DNA from 3 places in the Arthrobacter sp. 24S4-2 genome. Region 2 is predicted to be linked to each of the others. Evidence: predicted binding sites of a transcription regulator. Region 2 holds the regulator's gene; each other region holds the start of a gene.
What was found. Region 2 encodes Rex, which represses fermentation and respiration genes when NADH is low (regulators of the CRP and FNR family bind a similar motif). Its sites were predicted from a motif close to CTTGTGAANNNNTTCACAAG; they were not measured.
Positions count from the first base shown of each region.

Region 1 (7,566 bases), 1.5 Mb from region 2:
TGGAAACGGGGCAGCGGCTGAGTGAGGGCCTGTAAAGACAGGGACGACGACGGCGGGCCGGCCGCCGTCGTCGTCTCCGGTCCCGCCACCCAGCCGCCCCTCAACCCAGCCGGCCGCCGGGTAACGCGTCAGCGGGCGGTTTCCACCACGGGGATCGACGCCGTCTCATCCACCAGTTCGGCACGGGCGCGGCCATGGCCGCGCACCCACAGCCTGTACGCCACCACCAGCACGCCCAGCCAGACGGCGCCCACGTAGAGGGCGACGCGGGATTCCTCGAAGACACCCAGGATTACGATCACCATGGCCATGAAGGCGATGGTCAGCACCGACGCGGCGGGCCACCAGGGCGAGGGGAATTCCGACGCCGGCAGGCCCTCGCGGGCGATCTCCCGTTTCATCGCCACATGGGACGCCAGGATCATCACCCACACCCACACGGTGGCGAAGGTCGCGATCGAGGCAATGACCAGGAACACGTCTTCCGGAATGACGGCATTCAGCACCACACCCACAAGCAGGATTCCGGTCATCATCACCACGGTCATCCACGGCACTCCGTTCCGCGAGACCTTGCCGAAGCTCGCCGGCGCGTGCCCCTGCTTGGCCAGGCCGAAGAGGATGCGGCCGGCGCCGAAGATGTCGCTGTTGATGGCGGAGAGCGCGGCGGTGATCACCACGGCGTTGAGGATGTGGGGAGCCGCGGGGATGCCCAGGCCGCTGAAGATCTGCACGAACGGGCTGCCGTTGCTGCCGATCTCATTCCAGGGGAACAGGCTCATCAGCACGCCCAGGGTCAGTACGTAGAACAGCAGCACACGCACGGGAACTGTGTTTACGGCCTTCGGGATCACCTTCCTGGGATCGGCCGCTTCACCCGCGGTCACGCCGATTGTCTCGATCCCACCGAAGGCGAACATCACGACGGCGAACGAGGCCAGGAGCCCCTCGAATCCGTTGGGGAACATCCCGCCGTGTTCCACCAGGTTGCCCAGGCCCGGAGCCACGGTGCTGCCGCCGGCCTGGAAGCCGAAGACGATGATGGCGGCTCCGCCTGCGATCATGGCGATGATGGCCGTGACCTTGATGAGCGAGAACCAGAACTCCAGCTCGCCGAAGACCTTCACGCTGAGCAGGTTCAGGGCGGCCAGGAAGCAGATGATGGCCAGGATCCAGATCCAGCGGTCAACCTGCGGAAACCAGAACCCCATGTAGATGCTGAAGGCCGTGACGTCCGCGATGGCCACGATCGCCATTTCGAATACATACGTCCAGCCGGTCACGAACCCGGCCAGCGGGCCGAGGTAGCGGCTGGCGTACTGGCCAAAGGAACCGGAAACGGGGTGCCGCACCGCCATCTCACCCAGCGCCCGCATCACCATGAAAACGGCCGCTCCGCCGATGATGTACGCGAAGAGGACCGCCGGGCCGGCCTTCTGGATGGCCGATGCGGAACCGTAGAACAGGCCGGTGCCGATGGCCGATCCCAGGGCCATGAAGCGGATGTGCCGGACGCTGAGTCCGCGGTTCAGGACGGTCTCGACGGCGGTGCCCGCCGCGGCGAGGACGGTGCTGCCGGCGGTGCCGGCGGCCATACTGCTGTTTTCGGGCGCTGCCGGTTTGGCTGCCGTTTGGGCTTGTTGCATGCGAATACCTTCTCGTCATTGGGAGGGGGATCGCTATCCAGCAGACCATGTCCGGCGGAGCTGTGATCAGACTCACGGGCCCTTGGTGTCTTCGATTTCAGACTGTCCGGCACTGCCCCGAAGTTTCTTCACGAACTGGTGGAATTGGCCGGGCAAAACGTCGGGTAGACTTCCGCAGGCAACTCCGGAGACCGCCCGGTGTGGCGTTACAGCAAACGCCTTCCCAGCCGCTGGTTCCGTTCAGTTGCCTTCACGTCTATTGGGGGAAATCTTGATCACCGCACCTCGTCGCGCCCTGCGCCGCCTCACTTCTGGTGCCACGGCGGCAGTCTTCGTTATCACCCTGGCCACAGCCGGACTGGCATTTTCGTCCGCTCCGGCCTACGCGGACCAGGCGCTGGATGACCGCGTGCGCTGCTATCAGCTGCTTGCTTCCGGTTCCGCGGGAGTGAAGCTCGCCGCGCAGGAGGCCCTGGGCTCGGAGTCGCCCGAGATAATCCGGGAATTCCTCCGCTACGGTCAGTATCTCGCCGCCGCCCACGCCGCCGAGGCAGCGGAAATTGGCGGGCTGGCCGAGCAGGCCGAATCAGCAAGCCGGAAGGCGGGCACACAGAAGGCTGCCGCTCTTGCTGCCCTGGCCCAGGCTAGCGATCCCAACGATTCCGCTGCGGCCGGACGTGCCCGGAGTGCCGCCCAGGCGGCCCGGGAAGCGGCAGACGCGGCTGCGGCGGCAGTTGAAGCTGCGCGGAAAACCGAAAGGATCGCCCGTTTGGCGGATTCGACGCGCCTGGTGGCCGAGCGGGAGTTCGGCCAGACGCCGGCCCCTATTGCCAAGCAGCTGGAAGACGCCCGGTTGGCGGCGGAGGCCCAGGAACGCCTGGATAGCCCTGCCCCGGCGCCGGACGAGCAGCAGATCGCCGTCGACAGGCAGCGCGTGTACCAGTACTTGGCCACCGGAACGCCGCATGTCAGCTCGTCGGCGGCAAAGGTCCTCGCGGCTGACGATCCCCTGGTCGCGCGGGAGTTCCTTGAGGTCGGCGTCTTGCGCGGAGTTCCGGAGTCCGGGGCCATTGGCAGGGTGATACGGGCCGGGTCCGCCGTCAGCGCTTTGGTGGAGCCGAAGGAAGTGGGGGCTGCCACCATAAAATGTCGGTGCCTGCTGCCATCATCTGATTATGGAAAGCGTGACGGCTTGCAGTACAGGGGATTGCAACCCGGCGGTTTGCGGCACAGGGAGCGAGGGGGCGCTCGAGCGCATCACGGCGTCCGTTGCTGCGCTGGCGAGGCTGGTCGCTGCGGGCTGTCTTGGTGAGGAAAACCGTGCTTCCGCCGCCACTCTGTCTGACACCGTTCCCCGACTCGACCCGCTGCGGCAGTCTGTCGATGACTGCCTGGACGGGCTCGGCGAGGTCGCCCGGGTGGAAGCCTGCCTTGCAGGGTTGAAGGTGCAGTTTACGGCCGGGTATGTTGAGGCAACGCGGTCCGTGCAGGCACCCTCATCGGATTCGGCCGGTCACGCTGCGCTGGAGATGGGCATGACTGCGGAGGTCGCCTGTGTGCTGACAGTCAGCGAGAGGACCGCCGGGACCTTGCTTTCCGAGGCGCAACAACTCACCGCGACGCTTCCGCTCACCCTCACCGCCCTCCAGACGGGAACACTGTCCTGGCAACATGCGCGGATTCTCTGTGACGAGACCGCCGGCCTTGACAGTGCCGGAGCGGCAGCTTTGGAAGCGCATTTCCTGGACCCGTACGCGGACAACCCCGCACGAGGCTGCCCAGCCGGGGAGCTTGTCCCTTCCCGGTTCCGGGCAAAGGCGCGGATGTGGCGGGAACGCCACCATCCGGACAGTATGGAAACGCGACATGTCCGCGGTGCCAAGGACCGGCGGCTGGACTTCGCCCCGGACCGGGACGGCATGGCCTGGTTGTCGGCCTACCTGCCTGCCGACGCCGCGGCCGGAATCTGGAACAGGACCACCGCCGCCGCGAGGGCGCTGCAGGGCCCGGCGGAGGCCCGGACCCTCACGCAACTCAGGGCCGATATTTCCGCTGCCTGGCTCCTCGGCGGAACTGCAGACAACGTCCCTGCCCCCAAAGCTCAGGTTCTGGTTACAGTTCCGGTTTTTTCGCTTCTCGGCACCACCGAAGAACCCGGAAGCCTGGATGGGTACGGACCGATCCCGGCGTCCATGGCCCGCGCCCTTGTCGCCGACGGTGCCAGCTCGTTTCACCGAGTGCTGACCGACCCCAGAACCGGGGCGCCGTTGGAAATCGGGCGAAACAGCTACCGCGTACCCAAGGCTATGCGTCAATGGCTTCGGCTCAGGGACGGGAAATGTTCGTTCCCCGGCTGCAGCAACCATTCTTTGGACAACGACGCCGACCACCTCCTCGCGTGGGCCGACGGAGGCGCCACTGATGTCACCAATCTCGCCCAACCCTGCCCCAAGCACCACAGGCTCAAACACACCACCCGCTGGTCACCCGGCCCAGGCAGCAAAGTCGAACCACCGGGCTGGACCTCACCCACCGGTCGCCACTACCAAAGCGAACAACCGGACTGGGAACCCGCCCTCTGGCCTGAACTGCCGGAAAAGCCGGGGCCGTCAGAAAGAATGAACCGGGCTGTCGCGTCCGGCCTCGCACCGCCCGACATTGGAACTCTTCCCCCGGGCCCAGGAACTCCTCAGGATGTAGGAACCCAGGTCGGAACCCCTCAGGCCGGGAGGACTCAGTCTGCACCAACCCGCCTGATCAGATCACGGCATTTGGTCCCAAGGACCAGAGTGGCCCATGCAGTGCTGCCCGAGGATCCCATGCCGGACTGGGAGGCCAGCCTCTCCGCATAGCGTGAAATGGCTGGTCAGAGGGTGCCAACCCCGGCAATCACGCGTCGGCATTCCCGTGTCGGCGACACCTCGTCGGCTATCCCTGTTCGCCTATCTGCTGTTGCGTAGCCTTTCTGATGGGGAACGTCTGGTATCCCGGACAGCTTTGTGGTCGATGGCCTGACCGGGCTTCCCGGCAGGGCGCACGCTTAAGTACGGGATACCGGACACCTGCCGATCGTCAGGCGACGGGTCCGGCCAAGAATAGTGGAGGACACATGGCGGACGGCGAGGCGCCGACGCGGGCGCCGAAAACGGCAACAAAGGTGACGTCGAAAGTTCCGGCGGCCGAAAACACCCTGCGCATACTCAAACTGCTGGCCTCAAAACGCGGCCCCATGGCGGCGTCGAACATTGCCACAGCACTGGGCCTGCCGCGCTCCAGTGTGTACCACCTGCTGGGGGTCATGGAGGCCAACGGCTTCGTGATGCACCTTCATGAGGAGCAGCGCTACGGGCTGGGCATCAGCGCGTTCGAACTCAGCTCCGCCTATTCGCGCCAGGAGCCGTTGTCCCGGCTGGGCCGGCCGATGCTCGCCTCGCTGGTGGACGTCATCGGTGAAAGCGCGCACCTTGCGGTGCTGCACGGCCGCGACGTGCTGTACATCGTGGAGGAGCGGGCCAAAAACCGCCCGTCCCTGGTGACCGACGTCGGCGTCCGGCTGCCCAGCCACCTCACTGCCAGCGGGCGGGCCATCCTCGCGGCGCTGCCCAAGTCGCAGGTCCGCGCCCTGTACCCGAACGCCGCCGCGTTCACCTCCCGGCATGAAGTGGAAGGCGCCATCGTGAAGTACTCGGCGCTGTCCTCGCACCTGGACCAGGTCCGGCAGCGCGGCTATGCCACCGAACACGGCGAGGTGACCCCTGGCTTCGGCTCGGTTGCCGCCGCGGTGACCGACCATGTGGGATGGCCGACGGCGGCGGTCGCCGTGACCTTCCTCGAGGAGAAGCTCCCCGCGGACCAGTGGCCGGCCCTCGCTGCCCGCATCCGGAAAGTGGCGGACGACCTCTCCGTGCGCATCCACGGGCGCCCCGCCAAGTAATTCCCGCACTCCCTGCCCAACTGACTCGCAGTTAACGTCGTCAAACGGGAGTTTCGCGACGTTAACTGCGAGTTAGTTGGGAGCGGGAGGGCTCGTCTGGAATCCCGGACAGTACCCACTGGAAAGCCCTGTTTCCGCCGCTGCGGACAGGCTTTAGTGGATACAGAACTTCTATCACCGGCAAACGCCGGACGAACCATCAAGCACACGAAGGAGCCCCACATGGCACCCGCCGATTTCACCACCGGTGCCCGCCCGGTCAAAGCTGCCCGCGGCACCGAGCTCACCGCCAAGTCCTGGCAGACGGAAGCCCCGCTGCGCATGCTGATGAACAACCTTGACCCGGAGGTGGCCGAGCGCCCCGATGACCTGGTGGTTTATGGCGGCACGGGCCGCGCTGTCCGGTCCTGGGCCGCGTTCGACGCGATCACCCGCACCCTGGAAACGATGGAGAAGGACGAGACCCTGCTGGTCCAGTCCGGCAAGCCCGTTGGGGTGTTCCGCACCAACGAATGGGCCCCTCGGGTGCTGCTGGCCAACTCCAACCTCGTCGGTGACTGGGCGAACTGGCCCGAGTTCCGCCGGCTCGAGGCCGAGGGCCTGATGATGTACGGGCAGATGACCGCCGGGTCCTGGATCTACATCGGCACCCAGGGCATCCTGCAGGGCACGTTCGAGACGTTCGCCGCCGTCGGGCGCAAGCTCCAGGCTGAAGGCCGCATCACGGCCCCCGCCGGCGAAGGAACAGTCGGCGGACCCCTCGCCGGGACCCTGACCCTCACCGGCGGCTGCGGTGGCATGGGCGGCGCCCAGCCGCTCGCGGTCACCCTGAACGACGGCGCCTGCCTGATCGTCGACGTCGACGAGACCCGCCTGCGCCGCCGCGTCGGCAAACGCTACCTGGACGAGGTGGAAACCGACCTCGACACCGCGATCGCCAAGGTCCAGAAGGCCAAGGACGAGCGCCGCGGCTGGTCCGTCGGGTATGTGGGCAACGCCGCCGAGGTCTTCCCCGAACTCCTGCGCCGCCACAAGGCCGGCGAGCTGACCATCGACGTCGTCACCGACCAGACCTCCGCCCACGATCCCCTGTCCTACCTGCCCGAGGGCATCACCGTGGAGGAGTGGCACACCGAGGCCGCCGCGGACCCGGAAGGCTTCACCAAGAAGGCCCAGGCCTCCATGGCGAAGCATGTCCAGGCCATGGTGGAATTCCAGGACGCCGGCTCCGAGGTGTTCGACTACGGCAACTCCATCCGTGACGAAGCCCGCAAGGGCGGCTATACCCGTGCGTTCGAGTTCCCCGGCTTCGTCCCGGCCTACATCCGCCCGCTCTTCTGCGAGGGCCTGGGCCCGTTCCGCTGGGTGGCGCTCTCCGGGGACCCGGAAGACATCGCCGTCACGGACAAGGCCATCAAGGAGCTGTTCCCGGAGAACACCCACCTGCACAAGTGGCTCGACGCCGCCGCGGAGCGTGTGGAGTTCGAGGGCCTGCCGGCCCGGATCTGCTGGCTGGGCTACGGCGAACGCGCCAAGGCCGGGCTGCTGTTCAACCAGCTCGTCAAGGAAGGCAAAGTCAAGGCACCCATCGTGATCGGCCGCGACCACCTCGACTCCGGCTCCGTCGCCTCCCCGTACCGCGAGACCGAGGCCATGGCCGACGGCTCCGACGCGATCGCCGACTGGCCCCTGCTCAACGCCCTGCTCAACACCGCCTCCGGCGCCACCTGGGTCTCCATCCACCACGGCGGCGGCGTCGGCATCGGCCGTTCCATCCACGCCGGCCAGGTCTCCGTCGCCGACGGCACCGACCTCGCCGCCCAAAAGCTCGAACGCCTCCTGACCAACGACCCCGGCATGGGCGTCATCCGCCACGCCGACGCCGGCTACCCCCGCGCCGTCGAAGTCGCCAAGGAACGCGGCGTCCGCATCCCCATGCTCCCCACGGACCCCCTAACCTCGCAAGCTCGGCCAGGGAACCCTGTC
Region 1 is NZ_CP040018.1:393,764-401,329, forward strand. Features, by position in the region: gene FCN77_RS01930 (amino acid permease) at 129-1,595, opposite strand; gene FCN77_RS26565 (ALF repeat-containing protein) at 1,918-2,958, shown strand; gene FCN77_RS01940 (HNH endonuclease signature motif containing protein) at 2,984-4,498, shown strand; gene FCN77_RS01945 (IclR family transcriptional regulator) at 4,756-5,580, shown strand; gene FCN77_RS01950 (urocanate hydratase) at 5,803-7,566, shown strand, end outside.
Region 1: a site for Rex is predicted at 1,644-1,663, ahead of FCN77_RS26565 (ALF repeat-containing protein). Genes of this name have one in related genera too.

Region 2 (7,566 bases):
TGAAATCTTCTACGCAGAGTAGAACTCGAGGGTTTGAAGAAATGTTCCCTGGAGTTGGAATAAAAGATGCAAATGCATGTTTATACTGGGTGAAGCAGTTAGTTGAGACTTCAACCAAGGAAGTTTCGGCCGGCGATCAGATGTCCTTCCGCAAGAGACTTTCCGCAACAGATCACAAGGAGCAACACCATGTCACTTCCCGCCAACGTCACCACCGGCACCTGGACCCTCGACAACTCGCACAGCGAAATCGCCTTCACCGTTCGCCACGCAGGCATCAGCAAGGTTCGCGGCCAGTTCAAGGACGCCGCAGCCACGCTGGACCTCTCCGAGAACGTTGCCGATTCCAAGATCAACGCCACCATCAAGACCGCCAGCTTTGACTCCGGCGACGTCAACCGCGACGGCCACGTCCGCGGCGAGGACTTCTTCGACGTCGAGCAGTTCCCGGAGATCTCCTTCGTTTCCAACAACATCGTTGCCACCGCCGACGGCTACGAGCTCCAGGGCGACCTCACCATCAAGGGTGTCACCCGTCCCGTTGCCCTCGAGACCGAATTCAACGGCGTGGCCGTGGACCCGTTCGGCAACACCCGCGCTGGCGTTTCCGCCGAAACCACCATCAGCCGCAAGGACTTCGGCCTGACCTGGAACGCCGTGCTCGAAGCCGGCGGCGTGCTGGTCAGCGACAAGGTTGCCATCAACCTCGAACTCGCGTTCATCGCTCCCGCGGCCTAGCGACTGCAGGTCTTGTAGGACTGCGGCTTTTCACGTCCGCTGCCGGGCCCGCTCCACACCGCGGGTGCGGCTCAGCATTCCGTATCATCACAGCACCCCGCTCCGTCACACGATGGAGCGGGGTGCTTTGTATACGGGGGCTATGTATAGGGGGTGCCTTGTATACGGGGGCTGTGTTTACGGGGTGCTGTGTTTACGGGCGGGGAATACCTCCACAGAATGATCCATCCAGCGGGCGGGCCGCGGTACGGTGGAACCAAACCATGCTGGGGGCAGGGCACCGACACTGATCCCGGTACCTGTTTAGTAGTCATTAGTCGACCGCAAAGGACCAACTATGAGCACTCCTCCAGCCCAACCGTCCGATCCGAACGAACCCGAGGCCGCCAAGCCGACCCCGGATGCGCCCAAGTCCCCCGCCGCCCCGCAGTACGGGCAGCAGTCCCCGGCGGCGCCTCAGTCCCCCGCCGCACCGCAGTACGGGCAGCAGTCCCCTGCCGCACCGCAGTACGGGCAGAACACTCCCCAATCTCCCGCCGCACCGCAGTACGGGCAGCAGTCCCCTGCCGCACCGCAGTACGGGCAGCAGTCCCCTGCCGCACCGCAGTATGGGCAGCAGTCCCCTGCCGCACCGCAGTATGGCGAGAACACTCCCCAATCGCCCGCCGCACCGCAGTACGGGCAGCCCCAGTATGGGCAGCAGTACGGCCAGGGCGGCCAGCAGTTTGGCCAGCAGGGCCAGACGCCGCAGTACGGTCAGCCACAGCAGGGTCAGCCGCAGTACGGGCAGCCTCCGCAGCAGCCTTACGGCCAGGCTCCGCAGCAGTATGGCCAATCCCCGTACGCCCAGTACCCGTCAGAGCAGCCCCTGGGAACTCCGGCCGGCGGCGTTCCCAAAATGGTCAACAACGCGTTCTGGATGATTATCGCCGCCGGCGCGCTCTCGCTCATTTCCCTCCTCGTCGCCATCCCGACGCTCGACGATCCCGCCATGCGGAGCACGTTCGAGCAGCAGATGCAGGCTGGCGGCGCCAACATCGACTTTGAGTCCATCAAGGGCTTTGTGATCGGAACCATAGTTGTGATGGGTCTGATCAGTGCAGGGCTGTACGCGTTGGTTGCGTTCAACGTTCGTAAGGGCAAGAACTGGGCGCGCATCCTTGGCACCGTATTTGCGGCCCTTTCGATCTTCACCATTCTCCCGCTCGGCGTTGGAACGGTGGCTGTCCTGCTCGGCATCGCCGCCATCGTGATGCTTTACCTGCCGGCATCGGCACCGTACTTCCAGAAGCAGCAGCCGTTTGGCAGCCCCTACTCACAGCCGGGCAACCCCTACGGCCGCTGACCGCACTTCCGAAGCCTGACGGCTCGGCACCAGCGGGACAGCAACCGGCACTACAGCGGACTATCACCTTCACGGCCAGCGGGCGTGGACTTTGGAAGGCACGGGCGAATCAGGTCGCCAGCCTCCCGGGTCCGCGCCCGTTGTGCGTTGTCCGCTTGCTCCTTGCCCCTGCCCTCTTGCGTCCAGCCTCTTGCCCGCTTGTCTCTTGAGGCGAAATTGAGGTGCAGGACTATCCCCAGATTGCCCCGCTCACGGTACGGTGTAACCAAAATCCCGCTGGGGGCAGGAAGACGTGGCTGATCCCGGCAACCGATTCATCAGTAGCCGACGTGAAAAGGATCAAGAATGAGCACTCCGCCCGTCCCGCCGCCCTATCCCAACGATCCCCCATCGGGTGGCCAGTTCGGGCAGGCACCTTACCAAGCGCAGGCACCCCAGTACGGGCAGAGTCCGTCCCCTTTCCCGCAGGCTCCGCAATACGGCCAGGCACCGCAGTCCGGCCAGCCCCAGCAGTTCGGCCAGGCACCGCAGTCCGGCCAGCCCCAGCAGTTCGGCCAGCCCCAGCCTCTTGTGTACCCGTCAGAGCTGCCGCAGCCGCGGAAGGGCGGGCCGGCCGTAGTGCCGCCGCCACTGGTTAACATCGCCTTCTGGCTCCTGACGGGCGCGTGCATCCTGTGGGTTGGTTCGGTATTCCTGTCGATAGGCTCGATCGACGACCCCGCGATGCGCCGTCAGTTCAATGCCAGGCTTGCTGCCAGCGGCGCTGACGTGGACTTTGAGGCCCTTAAAGGCCTGGTGGTGGGCATGGTGGTACTGATAGCCGCGGTCGGTGTCCTGATGTACGCGCTGGTGGCGGCCAATATGCGGAAAGGCAGGAACTGGGCCCGGATCCTCGGCACCATCTTCGCGGCCTTCTCACTGCTGGGCGTTCTTGAGATGGGGCTGGGCACGCTGTCCATCCTGGCGGGCGTGGCCTCCATGGTGCTCCTGTACCTCCCCACCTCCGCGCCGTATTTCAGGAGGTACCAGCCGTTCGCCGGACCGTACGGTCCGCCGGGCTACCCCTACGGACGCTAGCCGGCAGTTACCCGCCCTGGGCGGCTACTCGCCGTCGTCCGGTATTTCAGTCCTTTGTGCGTGATAGGCAAGGATCTGCAGCTCTGTGGCCATGTCCACCTTTCGAAGGTTCACGCCCGGCGGCACCTGCAGCATGACGGGCGCGAAGCTGAGGATGCTCCGCACTCCGGCTGCGATGACACGGTCGCACACGCCCTGCGCCACGGCAGCGGGCAGGGCCAGCACCACCATGTTGGCCCCGGTGCGGTGCAGAACGGGTTCGAGGTCCGCGACGTCGCTGACGCGCAGCCAGCCCACTTCGTTGCCCACCACCATCTGGTCCGCGTCAAAAATGGCCACGACGTCGAACCCCCGGGACTCGAAGCCGCCGTACCGGGCCAGGGCCTTGCCCAGGTTACCGGCACCCACGATCGCAACTTTCCAGTCCCGGGTGAGGCCGAGGGCTGCGGAGATATGCCGGCTCAGGTACTGCACTTCGTAGCCCACACCGCGGGTGCCGTACGACCCGACGTGCGAGAGATCCTTGCGGAGCGTCGACGAGCTCACCCCGGAGGCTTCGGCCAGGGATTCGGAGGACACGCGTTCAACGCCCTCGGCCAGCATGGTGGTGAGGGCGCGCAAATAAATGGTCAGCCGTGCCACGGCCGCGGGCGGAATCTGCTTGGCGGCAGTTCCGCTATCCCCATGGACAGCCTCGGGGGATGAATCCAGCGAAGTCACTATCTGCTCCATTGCGTCGCGTTGTGACTCCACTCTAGAGCCCCGTCTCGGTTGCCAACAAAGCGTGCGTCATGGCCCGACGCCCTCGGCTATTGGGCCATGGCCTGGCGCAGCACCCGGGCCAGGCGGGTTTCGTCAATCTTCCAGAAGTCGCGCTGGATCCCGTTCACCAGCACCACGGGGATTTCCTCCGCGTACTGTTCGCGTAGCTCCGGCTGGTTGTCAACCAGCTGTTCCCTCCACTCGAGTCCCAGTTCGGCAGTGACCCGTCCGACGGCGTCGCGAGCGGCCCCACAGAGGTGACAGTCAGCTTTGGTGATGAGGACGACGTCGGGTTTTTCCATGACTCAACCGTAGCCCGGGCCGGCGGCACCGTCGACGCTGTCGCATCGAACTCCGCCGCCGCCGGGATCCCTGAACGCCGCTGGAGCCGGGCATTGACTAGACTCATGGCATGCCCGAGGAGAAGTACGTCGCCGTAGTCCGCCAGCCGGCCGGCGCGTCACAGCACGGCGAAGCCGCCTTCTTCGACGTCGACAACACCCTCATGAAGGGTGCCAGCCTCTTCCATGTGGCCCGGAAAATGCATCAGCGCGGGGCGTTCACCCTTCCGCAGGCGGCCGGTATGGCATGGAAGCAGTTCAAGTTCATCCTCCGCGGCGAGAACATGGATGACGTTCACGCCGTCCGCGATTCGGCACTGACGCTCGCCGCCGGCATCACGGTCGAGGACATCAAGGCGCTGGGCGAAGAAGTCTTTGACGAAATGATCGAATCCAGGATCTGGCCCGGTGCCAAGGCGCTGGCCCAGCAGCACCTCCGGGTGGGCCGCATGGTGTGGCTGGTGACGGCAACGCCCATCGAGGTGGCCACCGTGATCTCCACCCGCCTCGGCCTGACCGGCGCCCTGGGAACCGTGGGCGAGATAAAGGACGGCGCGTATACCGGCCGGCTGGTGGGCGACATCCTGCACGGGCAGGCCAAGGCCGTTGCCGTCCAGGGCATCGCGGACGCCGAGGGCCTGGACCTCAAACGATGCTGGGCCTACAGCGACTCCCACAACGACATTCCACTGCTGAGCATGGTGGGGCATCCGGTGGCCATCAACCCCGATGCCCGGCTGCGCCGGCATGCCCGCGAAAACAACTGGCCCGTCTACGACTTCCGCTCGGGACGCCGTGCCGCCACGCTGGGCTTGAAGGCCGCCACAGTCGGAGGCGCAATCTACGGCCTCTGGCGGGGCTTCACCCGCTTCCGCGGCCCCACGGTTTAAGCCACAGGGGGACGGCGTGCGTGCCGGCGTAGTGGCTGTTAGCCGGCAGCAGTGCTTCGCGTAGGAGCGCATCGCGACCGAACGCGCGACAGAGGTCGCCCAGCGACCGCCGGAGCGCCTTTCGGGTGTGTCTAAGCGACGGCGAAGCACTGTTGCCGCCCCACCAGGCGCAAAGAAAAATGCCCGCTGCCAGAAGGCAACGGGCATCTCACGCTGTGTGAAGTATCTCTACTTCTTGTTACGGCGCTGGTGGCGGGTCTTACGAAGCAACTTGCGGTGCTTCTTCTTGGCCATACGCTTGCGACGCTTCTTAATAACTGAACCCACGAAAGTTCCTTACAAACTAGATGGAGTACCTGTCTGATGGAAGAGGTCCGTGGACTAAGCAACAGACTAAACAAACAACTGACAGATTCTTACAATAACGAAAAACGTTCCCTAACAGGGTACCGCTTATCCGGCGCACTCACTGACCGCCCGCCCGAAGGCACATCGCAGCGCGGTCATGGAGCAACTTCAGGCGGAGTCTGACTGGCCTTCCACAACAGCACCCTTGACGTACTGTTCGACGGCGCTCTCCGGCACCCGGAAGGAGCGGCCGAAGCGGACGGCCGGCATCTCTCCGGAGTGGACAAGGCGATACACGGTCATTTTAGAAACGCGCATGAGCTCGGCCACTTCGGCCACAGTCAAGAACTGTGCGTTCGAGAAGTTCGACTCTGCGGACATTTCCCTTATTCCTTTGTTAACAGCTGATAAAGGCAACCCCATTGAAACCCCATTGCGGTGTGCCGATGCTGAGCCATCAACCTACCCTGTGCTAGTTACTCTAGTGGCTGATGGTGCCATAGTGAAAGTCATCCGGGGTAACCAGTTTCCGGCGAATTCTCAGGAAAAAGTCAGCTCTGGCGGGCTCCCCGGCGCTTCCGGGCGGAGGCGGCGAGCTGGCTCAGTACCGAGGCGGTGACATCCCACTCCATGCAGGCATCCGTGACGCTCTGGCCGTAAACGAGTTCGTCGGTGCCGGCGGCGTGATCGGCGACATCCAGGTTCTGCGCGCCGCCCACCAGGAAGCTCTCCAGCATGACGCCGGCAATTACGCCGGCCGCCGCCCCGCCGTCTTCAAGCTGCGCCCCGATTTCCAGCGCAACTTCAGCCTGGCGGTGGTGGCTCTTGCCGCTGTTGGCGTGGCTGGCATCCACGATGAGCCTCGGGTTGAGCTGCTTTGCGGCCAGCTTGGCGGAGGCGGCTTCGACGTCGGCCGAGGAGTAGTTGGGGCCCTTGCGTCCGCCGCGGAGGATCACGTGCGTGTCCGGGTTGCCTGCCGTTGCCACGAGCGCAGCCCTGCCGTCGCCGTCGATTCCGAGGAATGCCTGGGACGCAGCGGCGGCGCTGCAGGCATCAACGGCAACCTGCAGGTCGCCGTCGGTCCCGTTCTTGAAGCCGATGGGCATGGACAGGCCCGACGCCAACTGGCGGTGGATCTGGCTTTCGGTGGTGCGTGCCCCGATGGCGCCCCAGGAAACGAGGTCCGCCATGTACTGCGGGCTGATGGGTTCGAGGAACTCCGTGGCCGTGGGGAGGCCCAGCGAAGTGACCTGCTTCAGGAACTGGCGGGCGGCCCGCAGCCCGGTGGCGATGTCATGGCTGCCGTCCAGATGGGGATCGTTGATCAGGCCCTTCCAGCCCACGGTGGTGCGCGGCTTCTCGAAGTAGGTCCGCATGACCACGAGGAGGTCTTCCTTGTGCTTCTCCGCCTGGCTCACCAGCCGGCGGGCGTATTCCAGGCCGGCCTTGGGGTCATGGATGGAGCAGGGTCCCACAATCACCAGAAGGCGGTCGTCCACGCCGTCCATGATGGCCCGCACTTCGTCCCTGCCGCGTTCGACGACGTCTGCCACCCGGGCGTCCAGCGGCAGCTCCGCGATCATCTCCTGCGGGGACGGCAGCGCCTGGAATTCACTGACGCGCAAATTGGAGGTGGATTTCTGGGGGACGCAGTGTTTCCCACTGAATTGGAAGGATGCGTTTCGGTGGCTGCTGCGATGCTCATGTTTGCGGGTCCTGTTCCGGATGGTGCGGAGCGGGCCCAAATCAGAACCCGCCGGAGAAATGGCGAAGGGCAGAGAATGATCTCTGCCCTGTTGGCTCTGAAGGAAAGTTGGATGCGTGTCAGTTAGACGCGGGCCCCTCCAGAGCCAACGAAAAATACGCATACCAACGGTTAGTCATAGCAAAGACCATAACGGCCGAACGCGCCGTCCGCAAATTCGCGCTTAACATTGCGGCCCATGCAGCATTGCCCCAACGCCCCGCCCTGCCGCCCTTCCTGACCCAACTAGGTAGCAGCAGGTGTCGTTTTGAGCCGCCAAAACGACACCTGCTGCTACCTAGTTGGGCGGCGGGGAAAGCG
Region 2 is NZ_CP040018.1:4,497,536-4,505,101, forward strand. Features, by position in the region: gene FCN77_RS20905 (YceI family protein) at 190-738, shown strand; gene FCN77_RS20910 (hypothetical protein) at 1,076-2,083, shown strand; gene FCN77_RS26090 (hypothetical protein) at 2,429-3,160, shown strand; gene FCN77_RS20925 (redox-sensing transcriptional repressor Rex) at 3,185-3,880, opposite strand; gene FCN77_RS20930 (glutaredoxin family protein) at 3,970-4,224, opposite strand; gene FCN77_RS20935 (HAD family phosphatase) at 4,335-5,153, shown strand; gene FCN77_RS20940 (AURKAIP1/COX24 domain-containing protein) at 5,382-5,480, opposite strand; gene FCN77_RS20945 (helix-turn-helix domain-containing protein) at 5,670-5,882, opposite strand; gene FCN77_RS20950 (3-deoxy-7-phosphoheptulonate synthase) at 6,053-7,126, opposite strand.

Region 3 (7,566 bases), 1.8 Mb from region 2:
TGGGTGGCCCGCCCATCCGCCGGTGAGGGCCCGTTCCCGGGCGTCATCCTCTACATGGACGCCTTCGGCCTGCGCCCCCGCATCCAGGAGATGGCGCAGCGCATCGCCGACTGGGGCTATGTGGTCCTGGCCCCAAACGTCTTCTACCGTGATGGAACGGCCGCGGAGCTCGCGCCGCAGACGGAGATGACCACTCCGGAGGGCCGCGCGGCCGCCGGCAAGGCCGCGTTCCCGCGGGTCGGGCGCCTCACTACGGATAAGGCGATGCCGGACATTGACGCGTGGGTCAAGGCGCTGCGTACGCTCGACGGCGTGGCGACCGGACCGATCGGCACCGTCGGCTACTGCATGGGCGCCCGGCTCGCGGTGCGCACGGCCACTGCCCACCCGGAAGCGGTGGCAGCATGTGGCGGCTTCCACGGCGGCGGCCTCGCGAGCGATGCCCCGGACAGCCCCCATCTTGGGCTCGGCAAAGCCAAGGCCCGGTTCGTGTTCGGCCACGCCGACCACGATCAGAGCATGGATCCCCACGCCGTCGCGCGCCTCGGCGAGGCCCTCAACGCAGCCAGCCTCGAGGCTTCCAACGAGATCTATGTGGGGGCGCCCCACGGCTACTCAATGGCAGACACCGCCGCGTTCCACCCGGAGGCCACGGAGCGCCACTTCAGGGAGCTCCGCGCGCTCCTCGACGGGACGCTCAAGGGCTGACCCACTGACCCCGGAGTGGCCCCAGTTTGAATCACAGCCGCGGCCCGGTAGGCGCGTTAGGGCCGGTCCGCCGTCGTCACGCCGATCACCAGGAGCACCACATTAAGCACGACGGCGGGCGTCACCAGGAGCTCGGGCGCGTTGAACAGCATGCCCAAGGCCAAGGGCGCCAGTGCGAAGAGGCTCAGCACGTAGCCCCGGATTCGCGTTCCCAGCATGGCCGGACCGCTGCGTCCGAGCTGCATGAGGTACACCAGTTTGGTCAGGTCTTCAGGCTGGCGGAAGGCTCGCCGCAGCATGCCCGCCCCCAAACCGCCGCCGGCCGCCGCTCCCACAATGAGCAACTCTGGCCGAAAACCGCCGGCCAATACGAAGAACCCGGCAGCCGCCGTCGTCCACACCGACATCAGCAGCACCGGCAGCGCGACGTGGATCCAGCGCGAGGCCTGCTTGGAGATGGGGAGCAATGCGTCCAGACTCGGCGCCATGCGCAGTTGCCAGAGGGGCCCGGCTGCCGCTGTGGATGAGAATATCGCTGCGGCAAGCAGCACGGGAAGCAGGATGACGGGTGAATCAAAGGTCTGGATCAGGCCGGTCAAGGGAACGACGGTGAGCCCCAGTCCCCAGCGCCACAGCCGGGCCGGTTGCCGCGCGAGCACCGTAGCCTCCGCATGCAGGAGTGCGCCTGCCGCCGTCCGGGGCGTGCCGGGGAGCCTGACCCGGCTGCGTTTCCCCCCGCTGGAGAGCGAGGCGCTGAGCTCCCCGGTGTCCATTAACGTGAGCGCCGCCTGAACATGTCCCCGCGCGGATCCCGCCTTCAAGAGCGATACAGTACGGACGCTGGACAGCCTGTTGCGCAAGCCAAGTGCGGTGGCAGCCAGGACGACGGCAGGGGCGATCGCGAAGAACCAGCTGCCCTGCAGGGTTCCGAACAGCATGATGCCGAGAACTGCCGGAACGCCAGCCAACATCCACCAGGTCGCCCGGCTCTGACGCATGGCAGGGTTCCGGTCTCCGGCCGCCGCCAGGCGCGTCTGTGCGAAGGCAGCCACAACGAGGATCGCCGCGCCGGTCAGCGCCCCCGCCAGGATCCGCCCGGCGAACACCGGCGCGCTCGAGCCGCTGACGATCGCTACCGGGACCGTAGCGAGGGCACCAACGACTGCGGCGGCCCAGACTGCGCGGCGCAAGCCACGGGCCAGAAGCGGTTCGCGGTTGATGGCGAGCGAGTACCACCAGTGCCGCTGATTCGCCGCGATTGCCAGTGGCCCGAGCCGTCCGGCCAGCCAGTACGCAGCAACTCCCAAAAGCCCGAAACCTGTAACAAGTCCGTACTCAACAGGGACCAGGCTGAAGTTGTCCGAAAGCAGATGGCCGCCAAAGCCGTGCTTCGCTGCATCGGTGAGCCCGTTGAGGGCGCCAATCGCGTAAATCAGGCCGACGCCGAGCGTCAGGAGCTGGACGTACAGTTCGTTAAGCCTGGAAAGCAAGGACTCCCCGCGCGGGCGAATGACCTTCCGTGTTGCACGCTCCGGGTCGAAGTCCACGGACACCGGTGGCGCCGCGGCAGCCGTGGACATGCTCATCGGCGGATCCTGGCCACGGCCTCGTCCGTACCAACCACGCGAGCGCCACCGTCGTCGACGATCACCGCCCGTGTGCACGCCGCTTGGGCGACTTCAGCATCATGCGTGACCATGACGACGGCTGCAGCTTGCTTGGCAGTCCGGGCAATCCTTTGCGCCAGCAATCCCCGCATGCGTGTATCGAGCCGCTGCTCGGGTTCGTCCAGGACAAGCAACTCGAAGGGCCGGATGAACGCCGAAGCCAGGAGCAGTTTGCGGCGTTGTCCTGAGGAAAGCTGATCGGGAAAGGCATCCGCCACCGCATGAAGTTCAAAAAAACCGACCTCACCCTCCACCGCCGCGTCGGGGTTGGCGATACCGTGCCCGCGGGCCACCAGCGAAAGGTGCTCGCGCACGGTGAGTGAATCGAAGTAAGCATCCTCGTCCAGCAGCACCGAGACCTTGCTGCGGAACAGCGCCGAGCGGTCGTCCGGCATCAAGCCAAGGACGTGGGCATCGCCGCTAAGGGGCGCCTGCGCGCCGATCATCGTGCGGAGCATAGTGGACTTGCCGGCGCCGTTCTCGCCGACCATGCCGAGCACCTCTCCGGAGAGGACCTCGACGTCGAGCGGCCCACACACTGCATGGTCGCCGTAACCCGCAACAAGATTCGCTGCCGTCACTACGGCACTGCCGGACTTCATTCTCTGAACCTACCGGACTTCCCGCGGCCCGGACCTAAATGCCGTAGCTCGGTTCACGCTTCTTGATCCAGCCGATCACCAAGGACGTCACCGGGACGAACAGGAACTCCACGAGGGTCTTATAGACAAAGCCAACCACCACGTAGTTCACGAACATGCCGAAGTCGGTGATGCCGATGACGGAGGCGGCGATGCTGCAGAAGATCAGGGTGTCCACGAATTCGCCCGCGCCGGAGGACCCCATCAGGCGTGCCCACAGGGACTTCTCCCCGGTGCGGGCCTTCATCTTCACCAGGATCCAGGAGTTGATGGTCTGGCCCGCCAGGAACGCCAGCAGCGAGGCCAGCACGATCTGCGGTACGGGGCCCAGGGCAGCTTCAAGGGCTGCCTGCTTGGACGTACCGTAATCGTCATCGAAGCCGGGAAGGGCGATGATCACCCAGTAGCAGACAGAGGCGAAGACGGACAGGGCGAAGGTGGTGAAGATGGCTTTGCGGGCCATCCTGAACCCGTACACCTCGCTGATGACATCCCCCAGGATGTAGGCGAGCGGGAACAGGAAAAAGCCGCCGTCCGTGATGATGGGCCCAATCGCCACGCCCTTGGACGCGCCAATGTTGGACAGGATCAGCACCACGGCCATAAAGGCCAGCATGATGCCGAAGTACGGGGAACCGATCGAGGCGAATTTCGGCGCCGCGGAGGCGGGGAAAGTCTTGGCGGTAGACATGGCTGATCCATTCGGAGTGGTTCGCTCGGCTGCCCGGAAAATCGCGGAGGAGATCGCTGCAACGGCCGGCTGTATTAGCACTGGGATGGTTCCCGCGATGTGCTGCCGCCGGAACCGTGTTCCATTCTCGCACCACCGGCTACGGCAAGGCACCCGGACGGTGTCACACAACTATTTGAACGCGTTCAGTTTCTGTGCAACACTTCTTGAACACGTTCAAAAGATGAGGCGGAAACCATGGCAGGCAAAAGCGAACAGACCAGGCAACTCGTCGCGGATGTGGCGCTGCGGATGTTCCGTGAAATCGGTTTCGAAAAGACCACCATGCGGGCCATCGCCACGGAAGCCGGGGTATCCGTGGGCAACGCCTACTATTACTTCGCTTCCAAGGACGAGCTGGTCCAGGAGCTCTATGTCCAGGTCCAGGCTGAGCATGCCATCAAAGCGGCCGAAGCGGTCGAGGGCGTCAAGGACCTCAGCGGCAGGCTCAAGGCCACATTGCATGCGGGCCTGGACGTCATGGAGCCGTACCACCGCTTCGGTGCGGAATTCGTCGCCACCGCCATCCGGCCGACGTCGCCCGCCAACCCGTTCTCCGGCGAGTCGGCGGCCGCCCGCGACGCCTCGCTCGCCATCTTCCGGAACATCGTGGACGGCGCCAGCCCCGCCGTTCCGAAGAAGCTCCGCGCCGACCTGCCCGAACTGTTGTGGCTCGGCTACATGGGAGTGGCGCTCTTTTGGGTCTACGACACGTCGGAGGACCGGCGCCGCACCCGGAAACTGATCGACGGCGTGGCACCGCTGATCGCGCGCGGGCTGTCCCTGGCAAGGATTCCCGGGGTCAGCAAGGTCCTGGACGATGTCTTCAGCCTGAGCCGCAGCGTCCGCGAATAGTCAGGGTCCCCGCACCGAAAGGCCCACAGCTAAACGTCAAGCAGCAGCAATCATTGGGGGAAGAATGTACACCAGAAAGACCGTGGTCCTGGCCGGAGCGTCCGGCTTCATCGGCGGGTACTTCCGGACGCGCTTCGGGCAGGACGGCTGGGAGGTCCGCACTATCGGCCGCACCCGCACAGGCACCGGAGCTGACACCGTCTGCTGGGGCGACGACGCCGGGCTTACCCGGGTGCTGGACGGTGCCGACTTACTGGTGAACCTGGCCGGACGTTCCGTGAACTGCCGCTACAGCCAAAGGAACAGGGCGGAAATCCTGACGTCGAGAGTATCCACGACGGCGGAGCTTGGCCGGGCGGTGGGGCACTGCTCCGCTCCCCCGGCAACCTGGCTCAACGCCAGTACGGGCACCATCTACCGCCACGCAGAAGACGCGCAGCAGTCGGAGCACGACGGCGAACCGGGCGATGGGTTTTCAGTGGACGTCGCAAGGGCCTGGGAGTCCGCCCTGGCCCGCGCCGAAACGCCGCTCACCCGCAAGGTCCCGCTGCGGATCTCCATTGTCCTCGGTCCGGGCGGCGGCGTCATGCGCCCCCTGGCCAATCTGGCGAGGCTTGGGCTGGGCGGGCACATGGGCAGCGGCAGGCAGAAGTTCAGCTGGGTCCATGTGGAGGATCTGTACCGCGGCGTGCTGTTCGTGCATCAGCGGACGGACATCACGGGACCTGTGAACGTGGCCTCGCCGGACGTCGTGGACAACAGGGAACTGATGCAGCTGATCCGGCGGGCCTATGGCGTGCCGATTGGCCTGCCGACCCCGGCCTGGCTGCTGGAGCTGGGTGCCGTGCTGACCCGCACCGAGACCGAGCTGGTCCTCAAGAGCCGCTGGGTCCAGCCACAGAAGCTCCTCAATGCCGGCTTTGCCTTCACACATCCCGAGCTGGGGAGCGCCCTTCAGGACATCACGGGGCGGAAGGCATGAGCCGCCCGCCCCGCGTGGTGCTGGGAGCGGGCGCGGTGTGGCTCGGCATCCTCGTGACGCATGTGGCGTTCTGCCTGCCGCTCGGTGCCAGCGTCTACCTGCGCAAATGCGGTTCGACATCCGGCGCCTGGTTCGCCGTCGTGGCACTGATGTTTGGAGCCATTCCCGCGGTAGTCATTGGATGGAGCCTGGCCATGCCGGCGGGTCTGTTGATGCGGCCGCTGAGCCGGCAGAAATGCAGCCTGAAGCGCTAGCCTTTGACGAGGTCCTTGTCATCGTCCCTGCGGCCGGTATCGGTGGACTCCCGGGCGGGCCCTGCTCGTGGTCCGGGTGGGTGGACCACCGGGTTTGTTCATATTGGTCGTACGCACAATGCGGCCTGTTTGGGCGCGGTGGCAGGATGGGTGGATGACTTCTGCCGCTGTTGAGACGTACCCTTCCGTCGCCCTCACCATTGCCGGGTCCGAGGCGACCGGCGGTGCCGGAGCGCAGGCCGACCTGAAGACCTTCCAGGAACTGGGCGTCTTCGGCATCGCCAACCTTACGTGCATCGTGTCCTTCAACCCGAACGACAACTGGAACCACCGCTTTATGCCGGTGGACCAGCAGGTCATCGCGGACCAGTTGGAGGCGACGACGGCGGCATACGGTGCCGCTTCGGGCGCACCGTCTGTCCTGGACACCGTGAAGATCGGCATGCTGGGCAGCCCGGCCACCATTTCGACAGTCGCGTCCGCGCTGGCCGCCGGCGGATTCGCCAACGTCGTGCTGGACCCGGTGCTCATCTGCAAGGGCCAGGAGCCGGGCCACGCACTGGATACGGACCAGGCACTCAAGGCGCAGATCCTGCCGCTGGCCACGTTTGTCACGCCCAACCACTTCGAGGCGGAGTCGCTGTCCGGCCTGGAGATCACCGACGTCGAGTCCCTCAAGGCCGCGGCCATCCGCATTCATGAGCTGAGCGGCGCCGCCGTGCTGGCCAAGGGCGGCGTGCGCCTGGCCGGGCCCGACGCCGTCGACGTCTTTTACGACGGCGACACCCTGGAAGTCCTCGCCGCCCCGAAGGTGGGCGAAGTGGCTGTCTCCGGCGCCGGCTGCTCGCTGGCGGCCGCCGTCACGGCCGAACTGGCCAAGGGCGCGTCTCCGCTCGAGGCTGCCCGGACCGCGAAGGCGTTCGTGACCGCCGGCATCCGCAACCGGGTGGCCTCAGGCGCCCCGTTCGACGCCCTCTGGCAGGGCGGCCCGCGCTAAGCCCTCCCCTCCCCGCCTATCGGGACGCTCTCTCACTTCTCGCACGAAAAGGCCGGACGCGCTCTCACCTCTCGCACGAAAAGGCCGGACGCTCTCTCACCAGATGAGAGAACGAGCGTGTTTTCGCGGCAGGATCTGAGAGAGGGTCCGGTTAGGAACGGGGGTCGGCCACCGTACCCATGAAAAGCGGAAGCCCAGTTTCCACGTGCACGATCTGATAGTGGAACGGCCGGTCGAACGCGATGGTCCGCTCGGGCTGCGGCGGAGCACTGGTCACATCTCCGTTGATCTGCGTGACAGCGGCAGCGATGGTGCCCTTTTCCGCGACCGTGATGTTGGCAGCCTGGGCGGCCTGGGTGATCGCCATCTTGGGCTGGATGTTGTTGAAGTCCTCGGTGGTGTCGAGGGTCTTCTGCAGGCCGAGCGACTCAAACACCTTCCGAAGGTCAAAACTGCACTTGTGGTCCCAACGGGGCAGCTGGATCTGCACTGTCTCGAGCGTTGCCGTGTCGAAGGTGTCCGCGATTTCCGTGAGCTTGGCCGCGTCGAAGGCCGCCGAGGCGGGGCGGGACCCGGCGTCGGCTCCGGCATCCGGGAGGACCAGCCGCATGACGAAACCGTCGGCGTAGGGAAGGTCCACGCCCTGCCAGCCAGCCCCTTCCGCGTACTTCATCTTCAGCTCGTTATGCATTGCGGGCGCGTCGATTTCCTCGCCGGCGGCCGTGGTGAAGG
Region 3 is NZ_CP040018.1:705,471-713,036, reverse strand. Features, by position in the region: gene FCN77_RS03425 (dienelactone hydrolase family protein) at 1-708, shown strand, start outside; gene FCN77_RS03420 (DUF6297 family protein) at 765-2,294, opposite strand; gene FCN77_RS03415 (ABC transporter ATP-binding protein) at 2,291-2,977, opposite strand; gene FCN77_RS03410 (queuosine precursor transporter) at 3,012-3,707, opposite strand; gene FCN77_RS03405 (TetR/AcrR family transcriptional regulator) at 3,945-4,601, shown strand; gene FCN77_RS03400 (TIGR01777 family oxidoreductase) at 4,666-5,583, shown strand; gene FCN77_RS03395 (hypothetical protein) at 5,580-5,837, shown strand; gene FCN77_RS03390 (hydroxymethylpyrimidine/phosphomethylpyrimidine kinase) at 5,992-6,834, shown strand; gene FCN77_RS03385 (serpin family protein) at 6,986-7,566, opposite strand, start outside.
Region 3: a site for Rex is predicted at 3,911-3,930, ahead of FCN77_RS03410 (queuosine precursor transporter). Genes of this name have one in related genera too.